3 regions of the Psychrobacillus sp. INOP01 genome follow, and region 2 is predicted to be linked to each of the others. Evidence: riboswitches for the same ligand, from Rfam matches in the RefSeq annotation. Region 2 holds a riboswitch; each other region holds the start of a gene.
What was found. Region 2 has a riboswitch for S-adenosylmethionine ahead of mtnW (2,3-diketo-5-methylthiopentyl-1-phosphate enolase). Riboswitches for the same ligand answer to the same signal wherever they lie in the genome.

Region 1 (10,327 bases), 660 kb from region 2:
GAATTTGCACTTGGCTATAAAACGAAGCATATACTAAAGATTTATGAGCAAGAGAAAGAATTGTATGAGGATTTAAAAGTTGCCTTTTATGCACCGAGTATCTATGATGTTTCGATTCAAGCTTTGTCGAGAGCAGGGTTTCCGATAAATCCTGATTTATTGAATCGAGATTATTCCATTACGTATGTTGGGGATGAATCTGTGGCAAATGCATGGAAGGAAGTTTATCAGAATGTCGATCAACACTGGAATTTGTATCAATTAGCAGAAAAGTTAGTAGATGTGGAGGACTGGCTTCAGCAGTGGCGCTTCCGTCATATGAAAACAGTAGAAAGAATTATAGGATTTAAAAAGGGCACTGGAGGATCATCTGGTGTGAACTACTTACGACATGTATTAGACCATCGTTTCTTTCCAGAGCTTTGGGATTTGCGTACCAATTTATCCCGCATTAACGGGCAGTAAAATCCCACACTGTAATGCTCAGCCAAAGAACTAAAGTATTTGTGGGAGATCAACTGCCCGTAAATGCCCGAATGGTTCAACTAACAATCAGTGAGATGAATCCCCACTGATTGAAGTTTCACTTTATAGGGGAGGTTAGGAAAATGAACAAAGAATGGATTGATATTACACAAACTATTTCTACTAGAATAGCAACATGGCCAGGGGATACTCCGTTTGCATATGAACTAACCGCTACAAAGGAAGAGGGTGGTGCTGCAAATGTTGGGACGATTAAAGCAAGTTTGCATACTGGAACTCATGCAGATGCACCATTTCACTATGTAAGTGAAGGAAAAACACTAGATATGCTTGACGTGAATATGTATATTGGACGTGCAAAAGTGGTGAGTGTCGTTGGTGCCACTGAAATTGGCAGAGAGGAATTAGAAGGATTTGATTTAACGGGTGTAGAGCGTTTACTTTTAAAAACGACGAACACTGCATCACCTGAAAAATTTCCTGAAAAGATTAATATTTTGAAGGAGAATATTGGACCCTTTTTAAAGGAAAGGGGTATTTTTCTAATCGGCACGGATCAACCATCAGTTGATGATATAGAAAGTAAGGAGCTATTAGCCCATCATTCCCTGTTTAATAATGATGTGCATATTATAGAAAATCTCTTGTTGGAAAATGTGGAGCCTGGTGATTACGATTTAATCGCTCTACCCTTGAAAATTGAAGGAGCAGATGGAAGTCCCATACGTGCTGTGCTAAAAAAAATATAATAAACGGGATAGATAGCACTTTGATATGCTTGTCTATCCTTTTCTGTTTTAAAAGGTAAGTAGCTTAAGTACAAAAATGAAGGAGGAGCTAGAATGAAAAGGTTTTTATTTATTTTCTTTTCCACAGTAGTAATTGGATTTATTTTTTATTTTGGTATGGATTATCAAATGAGATTAAGAGAAAAATCTGCAATTATATTTGATCTTAAACCGTATATAACATTTGCAAGTTTTTTCTCTATTTTTATTGGAATGTTGTTACGATTACCTAAATTGATTTTAGAAATTAAAGATAAAAAGAGATGGTCGTTTGATTGGATTAAGGTCATCGTAATTGGAATCCCATCTCTCTATATAGCAATGATTCCACTTCTTGCTATTGCTTACGGAACTAACTTGTTGTTTTCAAATGCGGTTATGTTGTTAGGAGATATAACATTCACATCAATAGCTGGGGTTATATTTGGCTATGTTTTGTTAGATAGCTTAAAAAGTAACACTTCCTCTACTAACAAGGCGCTTTAGTAGAATAGAGCATTCAGGAGAAAATAAAGGCATGCTACAGAAAAATTAATAATCTAATTGACGCAAATACAATAGTAGTTCATTTTCATTAATTTTTTTTATTTTGTACTTACGGATTTGGCTTTCAATTTTCTTTTGCTCAGCATCTTTATTACTGAATAGGTTTGCTAATTGAAAAATCGCTTCTGCTAAAATTGTTACTGTTCCAGCAGAACCTAATTCCAACCTTAAAGTTTCTGTTTCTGAAAGCTGGGCTTCAGCAAATTGATCTATTTCCTTTTTATATTCACCCTTGATTACAATATAAGTTTCTTTATTTTAAAGCTAATAGTAAGTCATCTACATTAAATGCTTCAAAGTATGCATTTTCTTGTTCTAACCGTACTAACTCTTCTAAGACAGTACCTACACTCTTCTCTACTGTTTTTGCGATTGCCTGTATCGTCTTAACTGAATAACTGCTTATATCTTTTTTGTTTACACTTGCGAGCATTTGCTGACTTATTCCCGTTTTTTTGAATACATCGTACCGTTTCTTCCCGTTTTTTTGTAAATAAATATCTAAAAGGCTCATTTCCTATACCCTCCAATTAATAAAATATTTTGGCTATGTTAAAGGCAAAGGTTGATTTGAAATGCACATAAAAAAATGAGCTGGAAAATATATCTCCACGCTCATTTTACTTTGGTGTATGTTTTTACTAAAGCACCCGTTTGTTTAAGTGTATTTATTCACATAGAACTATCAAAAATAGTTCTATGTATGCAAGTTCTAATAATCTAACTGCTTTAAGCTCAATAATAAACCATCATCTGTAATCTTTTTAACCTTGAATGAATTTAACTTTCTGTCAATTTTTTTATCCATTTTATCTGCATTACTGAATGAATTTCTTACTGCATCTATTGCATAATTAAGAATTGATAACACACCTGCGCTTCCTAATGCCACTCCTATACTTTCGTTCTCTGGAAGATGAGTATCCATAATCTTTCTTACTTCTTTATAATAGTCTCCTTTAATAAGGATATATTCAGATTTTGCCTCTAAACCTGCTAATAACTCAGTTCGATTATGTGCTTCATAAGCTTCTATACCATTCACTTTGTACATAAAAAATCCACCTTTCAAGTGTCATAATAATCAAATCATAATAATTATACGAATATAAACAAACTAGAGTTCCGCTTTTTTCTAATTTTATTTATTCGACTAAACTGCTGCGTTAGTTTAAGTGTAACACTTCACAAACTAAGAAAAATCAACCCGCACCTTTAACATAGCCAATATTTTTAACTAAATTATATTTTAGTATATGTAAAGTTAAATATATATATAAGGGTTTTTGACTAAGTATTTGAATTTTTTTAGAAGTTGTAGCAAATGAAAAAGTTCTACCTATCTTTATGTTGAGAAAAAAGTTAGATGAGAGATATCTTTCAAATAAAAGGACCCTCTAATTGGTCCTTTTATTTAAGATTAAGAATACTAAAAATGATAGAACCTAGAAATGTAATACTGACAACGAATCCGTATTATCTCCTCCTATACAGATTTACTACTGAACGATATCATTAGAGCTAACTTCTCCATTTGTACATAATTTACCTTCTAGCAGTGATGTAAATCATATCCGATATTTTCAAAAACGCTTATACTAGTTGTATGAATTGAAATAAGGAGTGGTTACGTTGAAAAAAGTAGTGGTTATTGGTGGGGGAATTACAGGACTTTCTACTATGCATTATTTGCAAAAACTTAAAAACGAAAGGTCTTTAGATATAGAGTTAGTATTAGTTGAAGCAAACGAGTATTTAGGCGGCAAGATTCATACGATGCAGGAGGATGACTTCATTATGGAGGTTGGAGCTGATTCAATCGTAGCAAGAAACGAAGCCATCACAAAATTAATTGAAGAGCTACAGCTAGAAGATGAAAAGGTGTACAACTCTACGGGCATTTCATACATTTACACAAACAATGAGTTACATGCAATTCCGGCAGATACTGTATTCGGTATTCCCACAAGTATTGAGTCGTTAAATAGCAGCACTCTAGTGTCAGAAGGAGGGAAAAAAGAAGCATTAAAAGATTTGGAATTACCAAATGAAACCTTCACTAAAGAAAGCTCAGTCGGGTCATTTTTGGAATATTTCTTAGGGAAAGAATTAGTTGAAAAACAAATTGTGCCTGTGTTATCTGGTGTGTATTCTGGAGATTTACATAAGCTTACTATTGCTACAACATTGCCTTATTTGATTGATTACAAAAATAAGTATGGCAGTATTATTAAGGGTCTTGAAGAAAATAAAGCGAAGTTTCAAGCTAATGCAAATAAAAAATTTATCTCTTTTCAGAATGGACTTTCTACACTGATTGACCGCTTAGAGGAAGTACTTAGTGAAACAACGATAATTAAGGGTGTGGCAACGAAGAAAGTTGAAAAGAAGGATGGCCGTTATATCGTTTTATTGACTAATGGAGACACGATTGAAGCAGATAGTGTAGTGCTTGCTACTCCTCATCATGTAGCTCAGGCAATTCTTCAAGACGAAGAGTTGGATACTGATTTCAACAGCCTGAAAAATTCATCACTTATTAGTGTATATCTTGGTTTTGATATACCAGACGGGCAGCTTCCAGCAGAGGGCACTGGTTTTATCGTGTCCGAAAATAGTGATGTGAAATGTAATGCATGCACGTGGACAAGCCGTAAATGGACACATACATCAAAGGACAATCAATTACTTGTACGTATGTTCTACAAGAGCTCAAGCCCATTCTTCGAGAGCATGAAAAATATGACGGAGGACGAGCTAGTAGAAGTTGCACTCCAAGACATTGAAATGAGCTTGAAATTAACGGGCAAGCCTAAAGTAATAGAAGTAACGAAATGGAACGATCAAATGCCAAACTATCATTTAGCACACGGTGAGGCAATTCAATCATTATCAGCTAAAATGACTGATGCAATGCCAAACGTAGTACTGGCAGGCTGTTCTTATTACGGAGTTGGAATTGTCGCTTGTATTAAAAACGGTAAAGAAACTGCAGAAAAAATCGTAAATTCAATAGTTGAATAAGTTTTTGGACCAAAATTTAATTTTGGTCCTTTTTTTTATGGGGAAAATGAAATAGTTGCTTATTTGGTGGAATTTACAATTATTAAGGTTGTGATACGATGCGGATGGGGTGATCTATTGATAATGAAAGTGCGTACTGAAGAGTATAGCTATTTTGGGTTGCAACTATTGGATCGGCGATTGCCAGAGATGCATGAGTTGAAGGAATTAATTCGTTCGAAAATGCATTTGGCGATGGCAGGGATTCATGGGGAATTTCGAGTGGACGAGGTGTTTCATAAGTATTCATTTCCGTTTGAATATGTGGTGTTGCACGATGTAAGTTTGGAATCGTATGGGAAATTTCAGATTGATACAGTGTTTTTGACGCAGCATTTTGCAGTGGTTTTAGAGAGTAAGAATATAGGAGGGAAGTTGAGCTTTAAGGAAAATCCTTATCAATTAGAAAGAGAAAATGAAGAAGGTAAAGTGGATGTATTTGAGAGTCCCGAGATACAGATTGAACGTAATATTTATTTACTCGACGAATGGATGAAACAACGAAGTGTGACAATTCCTATTTACGGAGTAATTGTATTAACAAACTTCAAAGTTAGAGTTATAGAACCTCCCACAAAATATAATGCTATTCTTCATCAAACAATTCCTGTCTATTTACGTAAAATTCCTCTCGAAAAACAGTGTATGTCTAGCAATGATATGCATGCATTGAGTAAAGAAATCGTTACAAGTCACAAACCTTACTTTCCATATCCAATGTGTAGTCGGTGGGGCATCCATCCAAATGATTTACACACTGGAGTGTGCTGTGAAAAATGTGGAGTGTTTGGCATAGAGAAAAAGAAGAATGGTTGGAACTGTAAGCGTTGTGGTCATGTAGACAGGCTAGCACATGAGAAAGCGATTCGAGAGTGGTTTGTTTTAATTGGGAAGACAATTAAGAATCGGCAATGTAAGAAATTTCTTCATCTGGATACTTCACAATCTGCTTGTCGAATCTTAAACTCAATGAATTTAGTGAAAAGTGGAAATGGTAAAAACACAATTTATACATGGAAGTGGAAGTAAAAGCAGGAATCGGTCGAATACGAGTAAGAATCGGTTGAATGTGAGTGATAATCGGTCGAATAGTTGGTCATATCGGTCGAATATATAATATTATCGGTTGAATAACGCTCAACATCGGTCGAATCATTATTTTCTCGCTCGAAGTGTATAGAAAATTCAAAACATATCTTGACGCTTTAGTTGAATAAAGGTACGATATGTCTAATAGAAAATTGAATAGTGAAATTCTTATCAAGAGAAGCCGAGGGACTGGCCCTACGACGCTTCAGCAACCAGCCAATTAATTGGTCAGGTGCTAAATCCAGCAGACTTTGCAAAAGTTTGAAAGATGAGAAGGTGGTATCTTGCATACTCGTAAAGCCTTCTTTTCATGGAAGGCTTTTTTATATGGGAGAGGATGGATACAAATGGGTTTATTAGAGAAATTACAGACGTCTATACTGACAGCGGATGGGGCAATGGGAACACTTCTTTATTCGTATGGAATTGACTATTGCAATGAGGAATTGAATATTAAGAAGCCGGAAATTATTGAGAAGATTCATCAAGACTATATTGCGGCCGGAGCGGATATTATTCAAACGAATACGTATGGGGCGAATGCCATTAAGCTGGCACGCTATGGATTAGAAAACCAAGTGAAAGAAATAAATGAAGCGGCAATCCAAATTGCCAAAAAAGCTGCTGCACCAGGCAATCAATTTGTCCTCGGTACGATCGGGGGTATTCTAGGAATTCGGAAAAGTGATGCCTCGCTTCAGGAGATTATCCATTCACTCGATCAGCAGGCAATCCAGTTGTTAGCGGGAGATCCAGATGGTTTGTTACTTGAAACGTATTATGACTTGGAAGAATTAAAGACTACTGTGACTCATCTTCGTACACTAACTGATATTCCAATCATTGCCCAAGTATCTATGCATGAGCCTGGTATTTTGCAAAATGGCTTACCTCTGAATGATGCGCTACATCAGCTCGAGTCAATCGGAGCAAATGTCGTGGGAGTCAACTGTCGACTAGGTCCCCATCATACAATTCAAGCATTTGAAGGAGTAAAGCTTCCAGAAAAAGCATTCCTATCAGCTTATCCGAATGCGAGTCTGCTTGATATAGATGAAGGACGGATTGTCTATGAGTCCGATGCCGATTATTTCGGTAAAGCAGCATTGCACCTAAGGGATGCGGGAGTCCGCTTAATAGGAGGCTGCTGTGGGACGACACCAAAGCATATCGAAGCAGTGAAAAAACATATTGGTCATTTAATACCTATTACTAGTAAGGTTGTAGAGACAAGAAAGCCTATTATTATTCAAGATGCCAAGCCGACTAACACACAACCCCTTCATGAAAAAGCTAAAACAGAACGGACGATTATTGTTGAATTAGACACCCCTCGTCATCTTGATACGGCAACGTTTATGGAAGGTGCGGAACAGCTATACGCTACTGGAGTTGATGCAGTGACGATGGCGGACAATTCATTAGCCTCCCCACGTATTAGCAATATGGCAATGGGTTCAATGTTAAAGTATGAAAAAAATATTCGTCCCCTTGCTCATATTACATGCCGTGACCGTAATTTAATCGGTCTCCAATCTCATTTAATGGGACTGGATGCGCTTGGGATTCGTGATATTCTTGCTGTAACAGGAGACCCAACGAAAATTGGTGATTTCCCAGGTGCAACGAGTGTTTATGATGTTTCTAGTCTAGAACTACTTCAGCTAATAAAACAATTAAACGAAGGTATTTCTTTCTCAGGAAAGTCACTTCGTAAAAAAGCTAACTTCTCTGTAGCTGCCGCGTTTAATCCAAATGTTCGAGTGCTTGACCGCGCTGTGAAGCGACTAGAGAAGAAAATCGAATGTGGAGCGGATTATTTCATCACACAACCTGTGTACTCGAAAGAAAAAATTCATGAAATATATGAAGCGACCAAGCATTTATCGACTCCTATTTTCATCGGCATTATGCCACTGACTAATAGTCGAAATTCAGAATTTCTTCACAATGAAGTGCCGGGCATTAAATTGTCCGAAGAAGTGCTGGAACGTATGCGTTTATGTGGAGAAGATCGAGAGCGTGCTACTGCAGAAGGTATCCAAATATCGAAGGAATTAATTGATACAGCAGCAGAACTATTTAACGGCATTTATATTATTACGCCATTTTTCAGATACGATATGTCCCTCGAGTTAATTCATTATATTCAAGAAATTGATCGTAAGAAAGAGAGAGAATTCAGCTATGTCCAAACATCTAATTGAGCAGCAACTCCATGAGAGAATTCTAATTATTGATGGTGCGATGGGAACGATGATTCAAAATGCGGATCTTAGTCCCGAAGATTTCGGTGGAGAAGAATACGACGGCTGTAATGAATATTTAAATATCGTTAAACCGGATGTTATTGAACAAGTCCATCGTGAATATTTAGCGGCTGGTGCTGATATTATTTGTACGAATACATTTGGTGGAACCCCGGTCGTATTGAATGAATATGATCTAGGTGATCAAGCACATGATATCAACTTTTGTGCAGCAAAACTTGCTAAAACATGTGCAAAGGAATTCTCTACATCTGATTGGCCACGGTTTGTAGCAGGGGCAATTGGACCGACGACAAAAACATTGTCGGTCACTGGTGGTATAACATTTGATGAACTTACTAACGATTTTTATGTGCAGGCGAAGGCTTTAGTAGAAGGTGGAGTAGATGTTATCCTACTGGAAACAAGCCAGGATATGCTGAACGTTAAAGCTGCAACAATAGGTATCAAACAGGCATTTGAGGTGCTGAAGAAAGAGCTACCTATTATGATTTCAGGAACCATCGAACCAATGGGAACGACCCTTGCAGGGCAAAGCATTGAAGCCTTTTATATTTCAATCGAACATATTAAACCACTTTCAGTTGGCTTGAATTGTGCGACAGGGCCAGAATTTATGACAGATCATATTCGGTCGCTATCTGAGTTATCGGACGGGTATGTTAGCTGTTATCCAAATGCAGGCTTGCCAGACGAAGAAGGGCATTATCATGAATCGCCAGAATCACTTTCTAAAAAGCTCCGTGGCTTTGCGGAAAAAGGATGGTTGAATGTAGTAGGTGGATGCTGTGGCACGACTCCTGCTCATATCAGGGCAGTACGTGAAGAAGTGAAGGATCTTGCTCCGCGGAAACCGGTAGAGACGGGGCGTCGTCAAGGGCACGTCGTTTCCGGTATAGAACCCCTTCAATACGATGAATCGATGCGTCCGTTATTCATCGGGGAGCGTACAAATGTAATTGGCTCTCGAAAGTTTAAACGATTAATCGTAGATGAAAAGTTTGAAGAAGCATCTGAAATTGCGCGAGCACAGGTTAAAGGTGGGGCGCATGTTATTGATATTTGCCTTGCAAATCCTGACCGTGATGAACTAGAGGACATGACTAACTTCATGAAAGAAGTAGTAAAAAAAGTTAAAGTACCTCTTGTTATTGATTCGACGGATGAAAAGGTAATCGAAGTAGCACTTAAATATTCCCAAGGAAAGACAATTATTAACTCGATTAACTTAGAGGATGGGGAAGAGCGATTTGAAGCAGTAATGCCTCTAGTGAAAAAATACGGTGCGGCAGTAGTAGTTGGAACGATCGATGAATTAGGAATGGCTGTTACGAGACAGCGGAAGCTTGAAATCGCACAGCGTTCTTATGATTTATTAGTAAATAAATGGGGACTTGCGCCTGAGGATATAATTTTTGATCCACTTGTATTCCCAGTCGGAACAGGGGACCAACAATATATCGGGTCGGCAGTAGAAACGATCGAAGGTATTCGTCTAATAAAAGAAAAATTGCCACGAGCTCTAACTATTTTAGGAGTAAGTAATGTATCATTTGGTCTTCCACCTGTTGGTCGTGAAGTATTGAATGCTGTCTACTTATACCATTGCACACAGGCGGGACTGGATTACGCAATTGTAAATACAGAAAAGCTTGAAAGATATGCTTCTATTCCTAAAGAGGAAATCGATATGGCTAATGAGCTATTATTTACAACGACTGATCAAACACTTGCTGATTTCACAGATTTTTACCGGGACAAAAAGAAAGAAAAGACTGAGGATGATATTCCAAAAACTGTCCCCGAGCGTCTTGCCTATTACGTTATTGAAGGAACTAAGGAAGGGCTTATCGCAGATTTAGAAGCCGCACTTCAAATGTATGATGCACCACTAGACGTCATAAATGGTCCATTGATGAAGGGTATGGCCGAGGTAGGGCGACTGTTTAATGACAATCAGTTAATAGTTGCCGAAGTTCTTCAAAGTGCAGGGGTAATGAAAGCCTCTGTTGCATACTTGGAGCAGTATATGGAGAAAAAAGAGGATGATTCGGGTAAAGGTAAAATCGTCCTTGCGACTGTTAA
Region 2 (10,327 bases):
TATTCTCCATTTCTTCTTCCGATATAGTATCCTTACTGAAAATACTAAAGAAAACGGAAGTAAGTAATTGTGATTTCCCAGTCCATCCAAGATTATGCCATATACGTGAAAAAGTAGTTTGGATATTACGATCTGCTAATACAAGCTCTGCCCCATTCTCTTTCGCACTTGCTATACCTTGAATCATTTCCTGACCTGGCTTAATATCAAACTGTTTAGCCATCCGATTTTGGAAAGAAGAAATTGCCAGATTCATTAATAATAGTGTAGCTTTCTTATCCTTAATAACCTTAAAGATATCCGTCTGCTTCCACTTATTATTATCTATAATAGATTGGTATCTTTGCTCATCCAATTCAATACAAACAGAATCTGGTTGTTCTCTATCGATTACTTCCTTTACCTGTTCCGCACTCTGTCTTGATACATGTGCCGTTCCGATTAATATAATTTCTTTATCATTTACATATAAACGTGTAATATTTTCCTCGGACATAAACTACTTCCTTCGACTAATGTATTATCTCTTAGTAATACCATTAAGAGATTCTCTATCTCTCATAATGAAGTAGATTATCATAAATTTCAACGATGATTCCATTTTATTTATAATTTTTTTGAAAAAACTTTATTTGTTTAGCGAAGTTCTCCTCACTAAGCCCGAGAAAAACGTTTCTTTGCATAAACGTAAGTTACTGCCAGCGCCAAAACTAATACTGTTCCTTTAATAATATCAAATGCATAATAAGGTAAATTTAAAATGGTTAGACCGTTCAATAAAATTCCAATTACTGCTGCTCCAAAAAAAGTTCCCAGTGCATTAGGCTTCCCAATTCCTAGTACGGAATAGCCAACAAAAACTGCAGCAACCGCCTCCATTAAAAGTGGAGTGCCGGCATCAATTTGACCTGAACCCACCCTTGCTGTGAATAATACTCCCGCCAACGAAGCAAAAATGCCCGAAATGATGTAAGCGATGAACTTCACTTTACGTGTGTTCACTCCGGACAATGTTGCAGCTTCCTCATTTCCACCCGTCATATATAATATGCGACCCCAGCGTGTATGATTGAGAACAATATAAGCTACTACCACGAGTATTAACATAATCCATACAGGTACAGGTAAACCAAGCAATCTACCTTGGCCGATCCAAAGAAATGCCTCTGAGAATTTCCCTGGAGCAGTTCCACCCGAAGTAAGTGGCATATTATTGTAGATTGAGTATCCTTCTGTATATGTCCGATGAAAGCCCGCAACAATATACATCGTACTTAAAGTTGCTAGTAAATCAGGAATACCTATAATTACAATTAGGAAACTATTAACTAATCCCACTAATACTCCAACTAGAATGGGTACAATTAATACAAGCCATAAAGGCATCTCATACCAAACCATTAGAGATGCGGTCACAACAGTTGATAGCGACATAGTAGATCCTACACTTAAGTCAAAACCTCCTACTACAAGAGTGAAGGTTACACCCAATGCTAATAGAGTAACGATAGAAATAGAGCGTAGAATATCTGTAAAATTTGCATATGTAAAAAAGGCTTCACTTATTGAACTAAAATAAATAATAATACTAATAAGTAAAGCGATAGCTCCAAACTTAAATAGAAAATTAGTACCGCTTTCTTTCAACTTATTTTTCTTTACCACCGCTTGCATAAAGCAAAATCCTTTCCTGGGTCGCTTCTTTCCGTGATAATTCCTTCACGATTTGACCATCATACATAACTAAAATACGATCAGAAATTCCTAGAACTTCATGAATTTCACTTGAAAAGTAAAGACACCCTTTCCCTTTTTCAGCAAATTCACGAACCATCCTATAAATATCTGTTTTTGCACCAATGTCTACGCCTTTTGTTGGCTCGTCGAACAAATAAAGAGCCGAATCCAGCGATGTCCATTTGCCTATAGCAACTTTTTGCTGATTTCCTCCACTCAAATAAACAAGCGGCGTCTCTGTACTACTTGTTTTAATTTGTAATCGTTCAATAATCTCTTTCGCAAAGGACTTTTCTTTCCTTTTATTCATAAATAAGAAACGAGAAAAGTTTTGTAAATTAGGGAAAGATGCATTGGTTTGCAATGCTTCGTGAACAAATAGCCCTTCTTTTCTTCTTTCTTCTGGAATAAGAGCCATGCCTGCTTTTATCGCATCTTTTGGATGCTTTATCTTCAAGGTGTTTCCTAAGATTTCAATAATTCCTTCTGTATGTGGAGAATATCCGAATAACGTTTTAGCTAACTCTGTTTTTCCAGCCCCTACAAGCCCGACAATACCAACAATTTCTCCTTCAGACACTTGAAAAGAAATATTCCTTACTTTTTCTCCATTCGAAACATCTTTAACACGTAGTAATGTATTTCCTAATGCATGTGTACGAACTGGAAAATCTTTGCTATAAGAAGTTCCTAGCATAGCTTCAATAATCTCTTCTTGGTTAGTCTCGGAAGTATTATAGGTCCCTACTAACATACCTTCGCCCATAACAGTTATCCGATCGCAGATTTCAAATACTTCTGGTAGTCGATGAGATATGAATATACACCCTACTCCATTTGCTTTTAGTTTTTTAATAACTGAAAATAATTTTGTAGATTCATGAAGAGATAGAGGTGCCGTTGGTTCATCGAAGATAATAACCTTTGCAGAACTTACAAGCGCACGGGCTATCAATACCAACTGCTTTTCTGCTAGAGAAAGCATAAACGCTGGTTTTTCTACCGGAATATCCTCGGCTTGTAACTGCTTCAAGGTATTCCGTGCTTCGCTATTTAGTTTCTTTTTGGAGATAAACGTATTAGTTCCAGCAACAATCGAATCCAACATTATATTTTCTGCAACCGAGAGCTCCGAAACGATAGCGGTATCTACCTCTTGATATACACAATAAATTCCAAGATCCTTCGCGACTTTAGGGGAACGTATACGTATTTTTTCTCCTTCTAACAAAATTTCTCCCATATCTTGCTCGTACACACCCGAGAGTACTTTCATAAGCGTACTTTTTCCTGCACCATTTACACCAAGTAAGGCATGTACTTCACCTTTTTTAAGATCAAATCCAGCATTTTTCAAGGCATTTACTTTTCCAAATGATTTATCTATAGCCTTCATGGAAAGAAAAGGATTCAGCATCGATTGCTCCTTTCTTAGAAAAAGCTGTCCCATTAAACAGGACAGCTTAAATTCTTTTAAGTTATCTGTTTTCTTCTAATCCTTTTAATTCATCTGTGTAACCTTGATCACTTGCTCCCCAACCTTCAATATAGTCACTTAGTTCACCAGTCGTTACTGTTTCTTCCGGCAATTTAGATGCTTCTACAAAGACTGGTTCTAAAACGACCTTTTCTTCTACATTACCTCCGTTAATTTTTTGATATAAATAACGAACTTGAATACGACCGATATCCTTAGGATCTACTGCTGCCGATGCAACCCATGGACTATTGTCGTTTTGAATCATCTGTAAATCTTCATCACTCATATCGATACTATATACCTTAATATCCGTACGTCCTGCTTGTTCTATTGCTCGAACTGCACCTTTTGCAAACTCGTCCCAAGCAGCCCAAACAGCTGTAATTTCACCTTCATTAGGATATTGCTTTAATACCGCCTCCATTTGTGACTGAGTATCTAAAGCTGTATTTTGTGTTGCTGCACCGAATGTCGCGATTTCTTTAATCCCTGGATTCTCTCCTAGAAAATTCTCATATGCTACTTGTCGTCTTTCCATCGGTGCAAAACCTGCTACCCATATTTTCACGATATTGGCTTCACCATTTGAATCTTCCGCTAGTTTCTTTAACGTCATTTGAGCCATTTTTTCATCGCCTTGTTCTAAAGAAGTTACTCCTTCAACTTCTACTCCAGCATCAAATGCGACAACCGGAATTCCCTTTGCAACTGCATTCTCTACTCCTTGGTTTAGTGCTTCTTTTGTACCATGATCTATTAAAATACCGTCAACTCCTTGATTCACCGCGGCATCCAAATTGGAAGCCATTTTAGATAAATCCCCTTCAGAAGTAAACACTGTTACTGTTCCACCAAATTTCTCTACTTGCTCTTTTACACCTTCAATATATTGAGCTGAAAATGTCCCTAAATTTTGTTGCATAACTAATGCAATTTTCTTACCAGCTAGCGGATTTTCTGCAGCCTCTGTATCATTGTTAGAGCTAGATGACGTAGTTGCTTCCCCATTAGCTTTTGGCTGACATGCAGCTAATAAAACCCCTATAATTAAAATCGTGAATATCAACCAATACTTATTTGTTTTCATAGTCCTTCTCCTTTTTCAATTGAATTTAGTAATTCAGCTGAAATATTTTCAATATAATCTGGATAAATAATTCCTTTTTCCGTAATAATGGCAGTGATATATTTGGCTGGTGTCACATCAAAAGCAGGGTTAAATACTTTTGTATTTGATGGAGCAATAGCCTTGTCGTTAATATTAATAATCTCCTCTGCTTTTCTTTCTTCTATTGGAATTTCTGCTCCAGTATTTATGGATAAATCGAATGTGGAGGATGGTGCAGCCACATAAAATGGAATTCCATAAACGGAAGCAAGAATAGCTAAGTTCAGAGTTCCTATTTTGTTTGCTGTGTCTCCATTTTTTGCTATCCGATCTGCTCCAACAATAATTGCTTCTATTCCTTTTGCAACTATTGTGTGTGCAGCCATACTATCGGTGATAAGCGTCACATCGACACCTGATTGCTGTAGCTCCCACACTGTCAGCCTGCCGCCTTGAAAGATAGGTCTAGTTTCACAGGCGAATACTTCAAACTCTTTACCACGTTCCTTTCCTAGATGAAACGGAGCTAAAGCAGTACCGTACTTTGCAGTAGCAATAGAACCCGCATTGCAAATGGTCATTACCCTGGTTTTATCTTTAAGTAAAGAAAGTGAAAATTCGCCAATATTCCGACAGGACTCCTCGTCTTCCTTATGGATTCTCCTTGCTTCTTCGATTAGTACTTGTTTTGCAATTTGAACATTATCAATATGACTTGCTACGCTTAACAACCGGTTGAGTGCCCAAACCAAGTTGACAGCAGTTGGTCGAGATTCACCCAAGTATGTTGCATCTTTTTTTAGTATCTCTAGAAAATCTATCATCGAATTTGTGTTGTAGCTTTGTGCCTCTCTAGCTAATCCATACGCTGCCGTAATCCCAATGGCAGGTGCACCACGAACTTTCAGGGTAATAATTGCCTCATAAACGTCTTTAAGTGCTTCTAATTCTATATAGACAACTTCATGCGGAAGTTTCTGTTGATCTAAGATTATTAACCTCTTACCGTCCCACTTAATCGATAATGGAATACTCATTTTTGAATTTCTCCTAGCAACTCAATTAATGCATCTATTGAATCAATTTCCTGACGACTCACTATTAATCTTTCTCCTGCTTTAAGAGTTTGTTTTTTTAGTAAAATTCGTTGCTCTTTGTTTTCAATACTATCTAGGTCTTTTACATGTGCCAGTCCAATTGTTCTACGAATGAGCTCACAGCCTGCAAATCCAATTGAATCATGGAATATTTTCTCTAACAAAAATGCATCATATCCCTCTACGTCATTAAACAAGTCGAATTCACTTCGTTTTAAATACTCCGAAAATTTAGAGGAGAAAGTAATCCATGTGTTATGAATATGATCATGTATGACCTCACGTTTTTCGCCTTCTCTGGTAATCGATTGGACTATTAAATTTGCCAAAAACAAGCCTATATCAAATCCAATAGGACCGTAAAAAGCAAACTCTGGATCGATTACTTTAGTCTCTTCTTCACTAGCAAATATACTTCCCGTATGAAGATCTCCATGCAGTAAAGCTTCTGCTTCTGTCAAAAAGCTTCTTTTTAGCTTTGCCACTTCCAGTTTCAATAAATTATTATTCCAGATGGCTTCGACTTCTGACTGTAATCCAGGTTCAAAGTCATTTGTTTGATGATCAAAAAATGGATCCGTAAAGATTAAGTCTTCTGTGATCTTACATAGCTCTGGATTAGAAAATTCTACAACAAGTGCCTTTTTTTCAAAGGGGTGAAGTGCAAAGTCAGAAGTATGAAAAAGTGTTAAAGCTAGATATTCCCCAATATCAGTTGATAATTTAGGGTAGGACTCACCTTTTATCAATCCTTCTCGTGCTATTTTAAGATGAGACAAGTCTTCCATGACCGTGATTGCTAAATTTTCATCTGTTGCATAAACTTTTGGAACTAATCCAACTGCGTATTCTCCATGTTTTTGTAAGGCACTCGCTTCAATCTTTGCCCTTTTCAAAGTAAGCGGCCAACTCTCCCCGACTACTTTTGCATAGGGTAAGGCCTGTTTGATAATAACGCCTTTCCCACTTGCTTGATCTGTTATATGGAATACATAGTTTAGATTTCCATCACCAATCTCTTCGCAAACTAATTGAGCTTCGTTCGAGAATAATGATAATTCTTTTGCAAGTGAAATTGCCGTTTCTTTAGTTAATGATTCATATTGTTTCGTCGCTACTACCGCCATTACTATCTCCCTCTCATTTACAAAATAAAAAACCTCTTTCCAAAAGAAAGAGGCCAAGAATAAGAGATTCTGAACCTCTTATCTCTCAGAAAGTAAACTTTCTGATGGAATTAGCACCGTGCCTTACGGAATTTAACATTCCGGCGCATAAAGCGCCCCGTCTCACAACGGTATTACGGTCGGTTGCTGGGCGTCATCGGGCCATTATCCCTCTGCCTGCTCTTGATAAGAGTGCGGTACAACTATGATGTTTGTTTAGAATCCTAGCATATTAGAAAAAGCTATGTCAACAGTATTTTGAATAAATATAATTATTAAATTTCTTGTTGACAGAATTTTTAATGCATGGAATAATCAATATAATTTACTAAATACAAACTGAATATTTTTTCTTATTTAGAGCAGGTGGAGGGACAAGCCCTACGATACCCGGCAACCGATTCAATTGTGAACACGGTGCTAATTCTTGCAGCCAATGGGCTGAGAAATAAGAAGTTGTTAAACTATTAACCTCTTCTTATTTGAAGAGGTTTTTTTATATTAGGAGTGAAAAAATGAGCGGAATTACGGCGCACTATCAACTATACGGAAAATCTGGTTCTTTTGAAAAAAAAGCGGAAGATATTGCACTTGGATTGACTATTGGTTCTTGGACTAATTTAGCTTTGTTAGAACAGGAACAGCTACAAAAGCATAAAGGATATGTAAAATCCATTACTGAGTTTAAGGATATCCTGCATCCCATTCATCCAGAAAAAATTAAAGGAGAAATTAAAATACTCTATCCTGCAGCAAATTTTTCAACTGATATCCCAGCAATTTTAACAACTGTCTTTGGTAAACTATCCCTTGACGGTGAAGTAAAGTTATTAGATTTAGAATTCGACACGAATATATTGTCCCATTTTCCCGGTCCCCGCTTCGGCATTCAAGGTATTCGAGAAAAATTAGGAGTATATGAACGCCCGCTAATCATGAGTATATTCAAAGGAGTCATTGGAAGAGATATCGAATATTTGGCAGAACAACTTAAACAGCAAGCACTTGGTGGAGTTGATCTTGTAAAAGACGATGAAATTCTATTTGAAAATCCACTTACTTCTTTTGAAACGCGTATTACTACTGGTCGAGAAGTATTGAGGCAGGTGTATGAAGAAACCGGACATCGTACTCTATATGCAGTAAATTTGACGGGTCGTACATTCGAATTAAAAGATAAGGCCAAAAAAGCCCGGGAACTTGGAGCAGATGCACTCCTATTTAATGTTCACACTTACGGATTAGACGTTCTTCAGGAGCTAGCGGAAGACGAGGAAATCCAATTGCCACTCATGGCACACCCGGCTTATAGTGGAGCATTCACGTCCTCAGCATATTATGGGGTTTCAACATCACTAGTTCTTGGAAAACTTACTCGTTATGCAGGAGCAGACTTTTCATTGTTCCCTTCTCCTTATGGTAGCGTTGCACTTGAAAAGTCTATAGCTCTTTCTTTAGGTGATGAGCTAACAAAAATCAGTAAGGTTAAACAATGCTTTCCAGTCCCATCTGCAGGCATTCACCCCGGTCTCGTACCACTATTAATGGATGACTATGGAATTGATAGCATTATTAATGCAGGGGGTGGTGTACATGGGCATCCCGCAGGTGCAACTGGAGGTGGTATAGCTTTTAGGCAGGCCGTATCAGCTGTTTTGGAAGGGATTCCGTTAGAACAGGCAGCGAAACAACATAGCGAACTAAAAACAGCACTTGAATTATGGGGGTGATCATATGAGTAAACTTGTAGTTTTTTGTGACTTTGATGGAACCATTACCAATCAGGATAATATTATGGCAATCATGAAAAAATTTGCTCCACCAGAATGGAATCAAATTAAAGATGATATTTTAGGTCAACGAATTTCCATACGAGATGGTGTAGCAAAAATGTTCTCTCTCCTACCTATTGAGTCAAAAGCAGAAATTATTTCTTTTGTACGTCAACAGGCTATCATCCGTGATGGGTTTAGTGAATTTGTATCCTTTACAAAAAATCATGACATCCCTCTTTACATCGTAAGTGGCGGGATAGACTTTTTCGTCCATAACTTACTAGAGCCATTCGGACCATTTGCAGGAGTTTATTGTAACGAATCCAATTTTTCTAAAGAAACAATTCACATCGAGTTCCCGCATAGCTGTGACGAACAATGTACGAGCCAAGGCTGTGGTTGCTGTAAACCCTCTATTATTCGTACACTTCTTGACCAAGATGCTGCGAGCGTTGTAATAGGCGATTCTATTACCGATCTAGAAGCAGCAAAGTTGGGTGATATCATTATTGCAAGGGATTTTTTAATCGAAAAATGCGAGGAACTAAACATTCCATATGAGCCTTTTGAAAATTTCCACGATGTGATAAAGATTATTGACGCTAAGTTAGGTGTGAAATTATGACTTTACAAGATAAATGGGAAGAACTAGCGGACATAAAAGATGAACTAGCCGCAAGAGATTGGTTTATGGGAACTAGCGGAAACCTTGCTATTAAGGTACATGATAATCCTATGGAATTTTTAGTAACAGCAAGCGGAAAAGATAAAAAAAAGAGGACATTGGAAGACTTTCTACTTGTTGATGCTGATGGAAACCCAGTGGAAAGTACTCATTTAACACCATCTGCCGAAACATTACTACACTGCGCAATATATCGTGAAACAAATGCAGGTTGTAGCCTTCACATCCATACAGTTGCAAATAACGTTATCTCCGAATTATATGGAGATGAAGGTACAGTTGATTTTCAAGGTATTGAACTCATTAAAGCTTTTGGAATGTGGGAAGAAGATGCAATACTCTCTATACCAATTATTCCAAACTACGCTCATATTCCAAAACTTGTAGAAGCTTTTGCACCTTATATTTCTGCTGACAAGGGAGCTATCCTTATTCGGAACCATGGTATAACAGTTTGGGGAAAAGATGGGTTCGAAGCAAAAAAACTGCTTGAGGCTTGTGAGTTTTTATTTCAATATCAATTAGCATTACATCAAATACACTCAAAATAGAAAGGAAGATTTTTGATGGCTATTATTAAAATCCAAGAAACAAGTGAAACAATTGAAGCACAAAACGAGGTAGCAGCATTTTTAGAAAGTCAGGAAGTAATTTATGAACATTGGGATATTGACAAGTTACCAGAAAACCTTCGTGAAAAATTTGACTTAAGCGACGAAGAAAAGCAAGAGATTCTACAAGCTTTCCAAGTGGAAATAGACGATATCTCTACTCGTCGTGGCTATCAAGCAGCCGATATTATTTCTCTATCTGATTCAAACCCTAATTTAGATGAACTGTTAAAAAATTTCGAACGCAAGCACCTTCATACGGACGATGAAGTTCGTTATATTGTAAGTGGCCATGGTGTCTTCATAATACAAGGCAAGGACGAACGCTACTTTGAAGTTCATCTTTCACCCGGTGACTTAATCTCCGTTCCTGAGAATATCACACATTACTTCACATTATCAGAGGACCGTAAAGTTGTTGCTGTTCGCATATTTGTAACAACAGAGGGCTGGGTTCCAGTTTATCAAGAGGAGGCAGTAGAACAATAATTGGTACTCCCACTTACGCTATTTCTTCTAAAAACTAAGTAAAACCAGGTAAAAGACGCTAAATCTAAGATCAAAATATGTTCCTATCGTTTTCAGTGGCTTTGAATAAATTTTCTGCATTCATTACCTAACAAAAGAGGCTTGGCATGACTAACGTCATGCCAAGCCTCTTTTGTTAG
Region 3 (10,327 bases), 250 kb from region 2:
TGATAACCTGCTCGTTGATGCTTTTCTCTCCACAAATCTTCAAGTACATTCCGCAATATCATCCCTTTTGGTAGATAAAACGGCATTCCTGGCGCTTCCTCCATCGACATAAACAGTTCCAATTGTTGCCCTAAATTTTGATGACTTACTCTTTCTTCTGCTTTCACTGACATGTTAATTCCTCCATTTTACATTTAAATTTTGTCTAACAAAAAAGACCACACCCATCCCGGTAAAGGGACGAGTGTGGTCGTGGTTCCACCCTAAATTTGCAACACGTAAATCTGTTGCTCTCATACAAGATAACGGTTTCCCGAATATGGATAATCGCATAAATGCTTTCCCCACAATAGCTCCAAGGTGGTAAATCATTTGTTTTTCTTTAGGGGCTTTCAGTCGGTGACCCCATTCTCTGATAAGAAAATATTAAATGATTCATGTCCTTTTCTTCGCTTGAATATTAAGTTTAGCTTTGTCTTGATTCAGTGACTTCAGGTATTCAACTTGAATCAGCCATAATTATTGCGACGAGCTTGGCAAGAGCTGGTAGTTTGAACTTCCTCAGATTGTAATATATACAGCATTCATCCCCTACTTATAGAAGTGGGGGATGAATGCTGAAAGAAGCTAAATACAAAAAGACCACACCCATCCCGGTAAAGGGACGAGTGTGGTCGTGGTTCCACCCTAATTTGCAACATAAAAAAATCTGTTGCGCTCATACAAGATAACGGTTTCCCGATCATGGATAATTACATAAATGCTTTCCCCATAATTGCTCCAAGGTGGTAAATCATTCGCTTTTCTTTAAGGGCTTTCAGTCGGTGACCCCATTCTCTGATAAGAAAATATTAAATGATTCATGTCCTTTTCTTCGCTATTTACTTATTAAAATTATTATTGTTAGTAGTATATGCAACAAAATTTAAATAGTCAACACTACTTTATTATTTTTTCTTAATGTTTCGCTTCGCCATTTGCTGTAACGGATCCCAAACGCCATTAAACGGAGGAGCATATGCAAGATCAAGATCCAATAACTCAGAAAAGCTCATTCGATGATAAAGGGCTGTTGCTAATACATCAATCCTTTTATCTACACCATTTCCTCCAACAATTTGACCACCTAATAGCTGTTGATCATCCTTACGATAAATCAATTTCATATGCATTGTTTCCTTGCCAGGATAGTAACCTGCAATGTCCGTAGCTTCCTGAACATGCACATCATATGAAATACCAAGCTGCTTTGCTTCATTCTCAGTCAGTCCAGTTTTTCCTAGCGTCAAATCAAAAAACTTCATGATGGAAGTGCCGACAACCCCTTTAAACTCAGTCATTTGACCAATCATATTTAATCCAGCCATTCTACCTTGTTTATTTGCAGTAGTTCCTAGAGGGATATAATCATTCAGTTGTTTAATACGATGAAAATGAGTTGCACAATCTCCTGCTGCATAAATATTTTCCACATTCGTTTCTAAATGATTATTTACTACAATTGCTCCGTTCGGGTGCATTTGAACGCCAGTACCTTCTAAAAATTCCGTTGTTGGTTTAACTCCAACAGCTACTAAAACTAAGTCTGTTGGATAGCCACCTTTGTCCGTTATTATCTTATTTACTCGAGTATCTCCCGTTAACGATTGAACTTCCTCATTTAATAACACTTCCACGCCATTAGCCTTTGCATGTTCATGTATTAAACATGCTACATCGTTATCAAATATGCCAGCAAGCTGATTCCCTCTTTGAATAATGCGTACCTTTTTTCCAATACTTACAAAGTTTTCAGCCATTTCTAATCCGATATATCCTCCTCCAATTATCGTAACCTGTTGAACATTTTCTAAATCTGCGATAATGGCCTCTGTATTTGGAATCGTCTTAATCGTATGAATCCCTAACAAATGACTACCATCCCATTCCGGAACTACTGGGGTAGCCCCCGTTGCAATAAGTAAACGATCATATTTTAAGATGAAATTATCTCTCGTTTGTAGGATGTCTCCTGACACAGTTTTATTTATGGGATCCACCTGAGTCACTTCATATCCTGTCTTTGCATCAATACCATATTTACTTCGGAACATTTCTACACTTCGAGCTATAACGTCTGTTGAAGAAGGCACATGCTGTCCAACTACATAGGGTAACCCACACTGCCCATAGGAATAGATATGCCCTTTTTCCAGCGTTGTAATCTGAGCTCCTGGATCGTTGCGTACAATTTCCATTGCCGCACTCATCCCCGCTGCATCCCCGCCAATTATTACATAGTGCATGAAATTTCCCCCTCTGCTTTGCTTCTTTTCAGTATTAGTAAACCTTTGTGTATATTATACACAAAGAAAAATACTCTTAGGGTTTCTCACTAACACTATACCATTTATATTCTATGTAAAATGGGGATGCCCTAATAGTTGGACATGCCCACCTGATGTTTAAACTGCTCGGTTCCAGAAGCGATGTGCAGCTATAGCATTTAAAAAACTATCTACAAAGCTCTTGCCAGTTTCTTTGGAGAGAACTCCCTCTTGACCAGTAAAGTGAAGGTTATCGACTAGTTGCTCTCCGCTAAATGTAGCACCGATCGGTTTGAAATGCGCATAGGCTTCCTTGATGAAATATGAAGCCTCTTTTTCAAACATGGCCGTTTTACCATGCGAGCTTGCTACATACACTGCATCAAACAATACAGAATCAGCAGTTAGGAATGTATGGTCTACCGGTAGTAGCGTCCCATCCGCTCCAGCGATTGATCCATGGTGATCACTCACTATTTCTGGCATTGTTCCTCCTGCTTTTAAGTCAGCAAGAATCTTAGCTAAATCCTCGTCAAATCCTTCTCCAACTAGAACAGCAATTTTTCGTGTTTGTGGTCTCATAATAGTATTCAACTGACTAAGTGCTGGTGAAGATTTTGTATTAGTGGGAGTACTTACACCTTGCACCACGAGCCCTAAATTTTCTGCCACCTTACTCGCTAAGTCCAAATCTACATGTGAAAACATTTCTAGTACTTGTTGACGAACGGTCAATTCTTTACATTTACCAAGCTCGAAGCTGAATGCACTAATAATATGCTCTTTTTCTGGATCACTCATGCTATTCCAAAATAACGTAGCCTGTGAGAAATGGTCTTTAAAACTCTCACTTCTAGCTCGAACTTTACGAGCATCTATCTTCTCCTGATAATGTGTATACCCACCTTCCACTTCACTAACAGGTGTTGGAGTATTTCCAGCAAGAGAGTTTTTATGGTAACTCACTCTTCCTACATTAATCGTTTGTCTTCCATATCCATCACGTTGATTGTTATGGAATGGGCAAACAGGTCTGTTTATCGGCAGCTCATGAAAATTAGGTCCACCTAGACGGATTAATTGTGTATCTGTATAGGAGAACAATCGTCCCTGAAGTAGTGGATCATTTGAGAAATCTATTCCTGGTACAACACTTCCTGGATGAAATGCAACTTGCTCCGTTTCGGCAAATACATTATCTACGTTACGATTTAATGTCATCTTCCCTAAAATTTTTACTGGTATCTCTTCCTCAGGCCATAGTTTAGTAGGATCTAAAATATCGAAATCAAATTTAAATTCATCTTCCTCTGCAATTAGTTGGACTCCAAATTCATACTCGGGATAATCGCCATTATCAATCGAATCATATAGGTCACGACGATGGAAATCTGGATCTTTCCCATTTAGCTTTTGTGCTTCATCCCAGACAACAGAATGGATGCCAAGTAACGGTTTCCAATGAAATTTCACAAAATGGGATTTACCTGCCTCATTAATGAAACGGTATGTATTTACACCGAACCCTTCCATCATACGAAAGCTACGTGGAATGGCACGATCCGACATTGCCCACATTATCATATGTGCCGTCTCCTGATTGTTGGCAACAAAGTCCCAAAATGTATCATGAGCAGTAGCTGCTTGTGGAATTTCATTGTGCGGCTCTGGTTTCAAAGCATGGACCAGATCCGGGAATTTAATAGCATCTTGAATGAAAAAGACTGGAATATTATTTCCTACTAAATCATAATTCCCTTCTTCCGTATAAAACTTCGTCGCAAATCCTCTAGCATCCCGTGCTAACTCACCAGAACCGCGTGATCCCGCCACAGTAGAAAACCTTACGAATACTGGGGTCTTTGTGCCAGGTGTTTGTAAGAATTTCGCTTTTGTAAATTCGCTCGCTGATTCGTATAGCTCAAACTCTCCATGAGCCGCATATCCTCTAGCATGCACTACACGTTCAGGAATACGCTCATGGTCAAAATGCGTCATTTTTTCACGGAAGTGAAAATCTTCTATCAAAGTGGGTCCCCGTTCTCCCACTTTTAAAGAAAATTCATCCTCTGATAGTTTTAGACCCTGATTTGTAGTCATAGCTTGACCTTGATCATCCACTCGGAATTCTTCTAATTGTTCATTTTTGCTGCTTACATTTACTTTCTTATTCAAGCTATCTCCTCCTCTATTTTTCTCTTCTCTATTTTTTATTACCCTGTATGAACTTTCAAAAACCCTTTAAAAAAATTCAATATCAATTCCGATTAAATTTATAGGAATTACTATTGACTTCATCTAGTTGAAGTAGTACGATTATTTCAACAACTCCATACTGCTTATTAAGAGAAGCTGAGGGACTGGTCCGATGATGCTTCAGCAACCGCCACAGCTGTGGTATGGTGCTACTTCCAGCAAGAAACTTGAGAGATAAGTGTACACAAAACTACTTACTCTTTTCATTTCTGGGAAGGGTTTTTTATTTTCTTTAAATACCAACTTAACTAATTGGAATAATTTATATTAAAGGAGACGACAACTTTGAATAATTTGTACATCAAAACGGAAAAACAGCAACTATGGATCGATCGTTTATATGTGTTAGAAGATAAATTTAAAAGTAAATCCGCCGAAATTGATGAGCAATCTATTTTCCCAAAAGAAAATGTGGAGGATTTGATCAAGCTTGGATATGCAAGCCTTACTCTACCCGAATCATATGGAGGCAATGGATTTTCTGTCTACGATATGGTTCTTTTACAAGAAACACTTGCTAGCTTTGATGCCAATACGGCTTTATCTGTAGGTTGGAGCTTAGGTGTTGTTGGTGAACTATTCGAAAACAAACTCTGGACGAAGGAGAAACTAGACTTTTTCGCAGCAGAAGTATTAAATGGTGCACTCGTAAATCGTTCCGTTAGTGAAGCACAAACCGGAAGTCCAACGCGTGGGGGTAGACCTGGAACTACTGCCATAAAAAACGGAGATTCTTGGGTATTAAATGGACGTAAAATATTCACGACCGCTTCCCCTGTACTTTCCTATTTTTTAACATCTGCTTGGATTGAGGAAAAAGAAAGAGTCGGCTTCTTCCTTATTCCTCGTAATACAGAAGGTCTTTCCATTGAAGAAACCTGGGATGTTATATCCATGCGCGGAACGAGTAGTAATGACTTAGTACTAAATAACGTATTCGTTCATGAATCGCATTTGGTAGAACTCCCTGAATTCGCTAGTGGCGGGAAGATAAATGGTTGGCTATTACATATACCAGCGACCTATTTAGGAATTGCACAGGCAGCAAGAGACTACGCAGTACATTTTGCCAATACCCATTCACCAAATAGCTTGAATGGACCTATAGCACAGCTACCAAATGTTCAGCAACTCATCGGAGAAATAGATTTGGAGCTTACGAAGGCTAGATTAGTCATTTATGGAGTTGCTACTGCCTATGACAATGAGTCTACAAAAGATTTACTTTCAAACGAAGTAAGCGTAGCGAAGCATATTGTTACTAATTCAGCCATCACTATTGTCGATAAAGCGATGCGTTTAGTTGGGGCTAAAAGCTTACAGCGAACTAATCCGCTACAACGTTATTATCGAGATGTCCGAGCAGGACTTCATAATCCTCCTATGGATGATATGACTATTAAAAAACTGGCACTTTCAGCGTTAGAAGAGGTAAAAAATAAAAACTTAGTGAAAAGATAAGGAGAATGAACATGAATAAGTATTTTAAATTAGCAGCAGTTGGATTTGCGTCTATTTCAATTTTAGCAGCTTGTAGTTCTGGAGAAGCTTCTACTTCCTCAGAAGGTGGAGATGTTCGCAAAGTAAAAGTAGCATATGACATGGCCTCTAAACCTATTTCTTGGTTAGACGACAACGGAAATGCAACTGGATACGACGTAGAGGTAATGAAACTAGTAGATGAACTGCTACCTGAATATGAATTTGAATATGTAGGAACTACAAGTGATGATCTATTAATCGGAGTAGAACAAGGCAAATTCCAAGTTGGGGTGAAAAATGCGTTTTGGACAGAGGAACGTACAGAAAAATTTATATTTCCACAAAAATTCCTTGGATTAAGTAGTGCAGGTCTCGTCTTGAAAAAAGAAAATGAAGATATTAAGTCCTTAGAGGATTTTGCATCTGCTGGATACTCTTTGGCACCGATTGCTGCAAATAATGCGCAGTATACAGTAATTGACGAATACAACAAAGCAAACCCTGATAATCCGGTTAAACTAGATGCTGGAGATGCATTTACAGTGGATGTAGTGCAATGGGTCAATGAAGGTCGCGTTGACGGGGGAGTAATTATTGAAGGACCATTCCAAAAACAAGTTTTAGATGAAAGTGGTCCTTATTACAACCTAAAAGATGAAGTTGTTTACAATGAGTTTGCTGTTATCAAGACATGGCCATTATTCAACAAAAAAGAACAAGAATTTGCAGATGCATATGATAAAGCTATAAAACAATTACAAGAAGAAAAGAAAACAAATGAACTTAGCACTGAGTTCTACGGCCGAGATCTTTTTGAAGTGTTAGACCAAGTAGAAAGATAATATCGGATTCCTATAAGGGCTGCCTAGCGTAGGATGCGCAGGCAGCCTTTCAAAATATCACAGGGGGAATAATGCATAATATGGAAAAATATTTTGATATATCGTACATATGGAACTCACTTCCGGTATTGCTTCCATTTTTACAAGTAACTTTTATGGTTGCGGGATTATCCATTATTTTCGGGACTTTTTTCGGTTTGATCCTTGCTGTGATGAAGCTTGGCAAGAGTAAAATTGCTAAAAAAACGGCAAATTTCTATACAACCATTTTAAGATGTACTCCATCTATCGTACTACTGTTTTTAGTGTATTACGGTGTACCTGCCTTAGCCGATAATTTCGGGTTATATTTACATGATTTAAATACAGCAGTATTTGTAGTCATTACCTTCACCTTACAATTCGCAGCTATAATGTCGGAGGTTATTAGGTCTGCCTATGAGTCCATCGAAAAGGGACAATTTGAAGCCGCTGTTAGCGTAGGTTTAAGCCCCTTTCAAGCATATAGACGTATCATTTTCCCACAGGCATTAGTTGTTGCACTTCCTAACTTTGGAAATGGACTTATAGCATTGCTTCAAGAAGGATCTCTTGCTTATACAATCGGGTTAATCGATATCGTTGGTAAAGCAAATTTAATCATTGCAGCAAACTACAATACACATGCATTAGAAATATTTATCGCACTTGCGATTGTTTACTGGGTTTTATCCATACTTATCGAAAAATTCTTTGACAAGCTTGAAAAAGTATTTAGCAAAGGAAAACATACAATTAACACAAATTAAGGAGTGTAAATAATGTCGGAAGGTCTGAATTATACATTTTTAATAGATACGTTCTTTATCGCATTATCCGGTGTGCCAATTACGCTTCTTGTTACAATTGTAGCTTTGCTTATTGCCCTACCTTTAGGTTTTTTATTGGCTTTAACACGCATCAATCAGATACCTGTTTTAAATAGATTTTCACAAATATATGTATCCTTCGTAAGAGGTACGCCGATTATTATTCAAATATTTATCGTTTATGCTAGTGTTCCCTTAATACTTTCTCTGTTTTTTGAGAGGTACAACATTAACATAAACGTCTACGATATCAATCCTATTTGGTACGCTTTTATCGTATTCTCTTTCAGCACTACCGCTATCTTGATAGAAGTATTTAGATCGGCTCTAAGTACTGTCAATAAAGGACAGCTAGAGGCCGCTCAATCAGTCGGTCTTTCGAATTTCCAAGCATATCGTCGAATCGTAATACCCCAAGCACTAGTCGTAGCATTACCTAATATTTGTACAGCTACCGTGAATCTAATAAAAGCTACATCACTTGGATATGCAATGTCCTTACAGGAAATTACATTGAAGGCGAAAGTAGCGGCAAACGTAGGTTATAACTATGTGGAAGCATATATAGATATTTTCCTTGTATATATTATTTTGTGTAGCCTTGTCGAATACGGATTTAAATTATATGAAAAACGCCTTCGCAGATACAAATATGTGAGCGCTTAAGGAGGGTTACTTATGTTAAAAATCAATGATATTCATAAATCATTCGGGAAGAATGAAATATTAAAGGGAGTCGACCTATCCATTGATAAAGGAGACGTAGTAGTAATTCTCGGTCCTAGTGGTTCCGGAAAAACGACTTTACTACGCTGCATTAACTTTTTAGAAAAAGCCGATAGCGGTAAGGCAACTTTTGGTGATTTACAAGTAAATTTGCATGATGCCTCTAAAAAAGATATCCATACCATCCGACAAAAAACAGCTTTCGTATTTCAAAATTATAATTTATTCAACAATAAAACAGCTCTCGAAAATGTAACAGAGGGACTAATCATCGGCCGTAAAATACCTAAAGATCAAGCAAATGATATTGGCAAAAGGGCTCTTGATAAAGTAGGTTTATCGGATAAATATGATTCCTATCCGAGTCAGCTTTCCGGTGGTCAGCAGCAGCGTGTAGGAATTGCACGAGCAGTAGCGTTAAACCCCGATATTATTCTATTTGATGAACCAACCTCCGCATTAGACCCAGAATTAGTCGGAGAAGTGCTAACGGTCATGAAAAATATTGCCAATGAAGGTACTACTATGTTAGTCGTTACACATGAAATGTCCTTTGCAAAGGATGTCGCTAACCGAGTTATCTTTATGGATGGTGGAGTAGTAGTTGAAGAAGGCACCCCTCACGATATTTTCGTTAGTCCAAAAGAAGAACGCACGAAGAAATTCTTAAAACGCGTGTTACCAGAGGATTACACGTTTTATATTTAGACTACGATCACTTCGTTAATATTCCGAGTTCAAGATTAAAAGCGGTAGAAAATGACTAGATCATCTTCCACCGCTTTTATTAATCAATACCAATTTAGCCCATAATATTATATCCAGAATCTACGAAGATGACCTCACCTGTTACACCACTTGATAAATTGCTTAATAGCGCAACGGTCATATCGCCTACTTCTTGTTGAGTCACGTTTCGTTTTAATGGTGACTTTTCTTCAATTTGGTGCAAGATTGTATTGAAAGAAGAAATCCCTTTTGCTGCTAGTGTTCGAACTGCCCCAGCGGAAACAGCATTTATACGTACATTGTTTTTCCCTAAGTCCAAAGCCAAGTACTTAACAGATGCTTCTAGAGATGCTTTAGCAATCCCCATTACATTGTAGCCTTCTAGTACACGTTCAGCTCCTAAATATGTCATTGTTACGATAGATCCACCTTCAGTCATAAAAGGCGTTGCTTCTCTAGCTGCAGCAATAAGCGAATAAGCACTTGTATCTTGCGCAAAAGCATAGCCCTCTCTCGAAGTTTGTATAAAGTCCCCTTTTAAATCTTCCGCATGCGCAAAGGCAACAGAGTGAACTACACCATGGATTACTTCAACTTCCTGTCCAATTTGTTGGAACGCAGTTTTAATACTATCATCACTATTTACATCACATTCTACTACTAGTTTTGCCTCTAAATTATTATCTTTCAATAACTTTTCTATTTTTCCAAGGGAACGTTCTTTACGATATGTAAAGATAACATTCGCACCTACTTCAAATAATGATTTTGCTACTCCCCACGCTAGACTACGCTCATTCGCAACACCCATAACAACAATATTTTTATCTTTTAATTGAATTAAGTCTCTCATAAATACCTCCGATTTATTATTCACATATATTATACCTGTTATTAGTACCTGGTTATTAGTTTAATCATACCATAATTTCATCTGTTTGTACTAAATCATTTGAGTTTTTTGACCTCAGAAAAACCGAACAAAAGACGTTGGGTACTTTAAGGTCAAAACCTGTTTCTGCCATTTTCAGTAGGCTTTGAACAGAATTGTTGGCGATTGATTTTTTGATATGCAGATCACTACATTTAGTAAATCTAATTCTATCATCTTAGCTGTAGGATTGAGTGAGGAAGAAGC

Region 1: it holds a riboswitch for S-adenosylmethionine, as region 2 does, so the genes downstream of both, KD050_RS07075 (bifunctional homocysteine S-methyltransferase/methylenetetrahydrofolate reductase) here and mtnW (2,3-diketo-5-methylthiopentyl-1-phosphate enolase) in region 2, are expected to answer to the same signal.
Region 3: it holds a riboswitch for S-adenosylmethionine, as region 2 does, so the genes downstream of both, KD050_RS09110 (acyl-CoA dehydrogenase family protein) here and mtnW (2,3-diketo-5-methylthiopentyl-1-phosphate enolase) in region 2, are expected to answer to the same signal.

The regions. Positions count from the first base shown of each region.
Region 1 covers NZ_CP073315.1:1,403,867-1,414,193, reverse strand. Annotated here, with positions in the region: gene kynA (tryptophan 2,3-dioxygenase) at 1-465, shown strand, start outside; gene kynB (arylformamidase) at 609-1,235, shown strand; gene KD050_RS07105 (hypothetical protein) at 1,329-1,760, shown strand; gene KD050_RS07100 (hypothetical protein) at 1,806-1,985, opposite strand; gene KD050_RS07095 (helix-turn-helix domain-containing protein) at 2,074-2,334, opposite strand; gene KD050_RS07090 (hypothetical protein) at 2,533-2,874, opposite strand; gene KD050_RS07085 (protoporphyrinogen oxidase) at 3,453-4,844, shown strand; gene KD050_RS07080 (nuclease-related domain-containing protein) at 4,968-5,912, shown strand; SAM riboswitch class I at 6,138-6,247, shown strand; gene KD050_RS07075 (bifunctional homocysteine S-methyltransferase/methylenetetrahydrofolate reductase) at 6,320-8,179, shown strand; gene metH (methionine synthase) at 8,160-10,327, shown strand, end outside.
Region 2 covers NZ_CP073315.1:2,061,055-2,071,381, forward strand. Annotated here, with positions in the region: gene KD050_RS10485 (TraB/GumN family protein) at 1-496, opposite strand, end outside; gene KD050_RS10490 (ABC transporter permease) at 655-1,674, opposite strand; gene KD050_RS10495 (sugar ABC transporter ATP-binding protein) at 1,649-3,154, opposite strand; gene KD050_RS10500 (sugar ABC transporter substrate-binding protein) at 3,216-4,304, opposite strand; gene mtnA (S-methyl-5-thioribose-1-phosphate isomerase) at 4,301-5,362, opposite strand; gene mtnK (S-methyl-5-thioribose kinase) at 5,359-6,549, opposite strand; SAM riboswitch class I at 6,625-6,781, opposite strand; SAM riboswitch class I at 6,939-7,043, shown strand; gene mtnW (2,3-diketo-5-methylthiopentyl-1-phosphate enolase) at 7,104-8,318, shown strand; gene KD050_RS10520 (2-hydroxy-3-keto-5-methylthiopentenyl-1-phosphate phosphatase) at 8,323-8,988, shown strand; gene KD050_RS10525 (methylthioribulose 1-phosphate dehydratase) at 8,985-9,599, shown strand; gene KD050_RS10530 (1,2-dihydroxy-3-keto-5-methylthiopentene dioxygenase) at 9,615-10,148, shown strand.
Region 3 covers NZ_CP073315.1:1,809,099-1,819,425, forward strand. Annotated here, with positions in the region: gene thrS (threonine--tRNA ligase) at 1-173, opposite strand, end outside; gene KD050_RS09100 (FAD-dependent oxidoreductase) at 948-2,285, opposite strand; gene KD050_RS09105 (catalase) at 2,445-4,481, opposite strand; SAM riboswitch class I at 4,643-4,743, shown strand; gene KD050_RS09110 (acyl-CoA dehydrogenase family protein) at 4,848-6,023, shown strand; gene KD050_RS09115 (transporter substrate-binding domain-containing protein) at 6,035-6,886, shown strand; gene KD050_RS09120 (amino acid ABC transporter permease) at 6,967-7,674, shown strand; gene KD050_RS09125 (amino acid ABC transporter permease) at 7,687-8,400, shown strand; gene KD050_RS09130 (amino acid ABC transporter ATP-binding protein) at 8,413-9,168, shown strand; gene fabI (enoyl-ACP reductase FabI) at 9,263-10,042, opposite strand.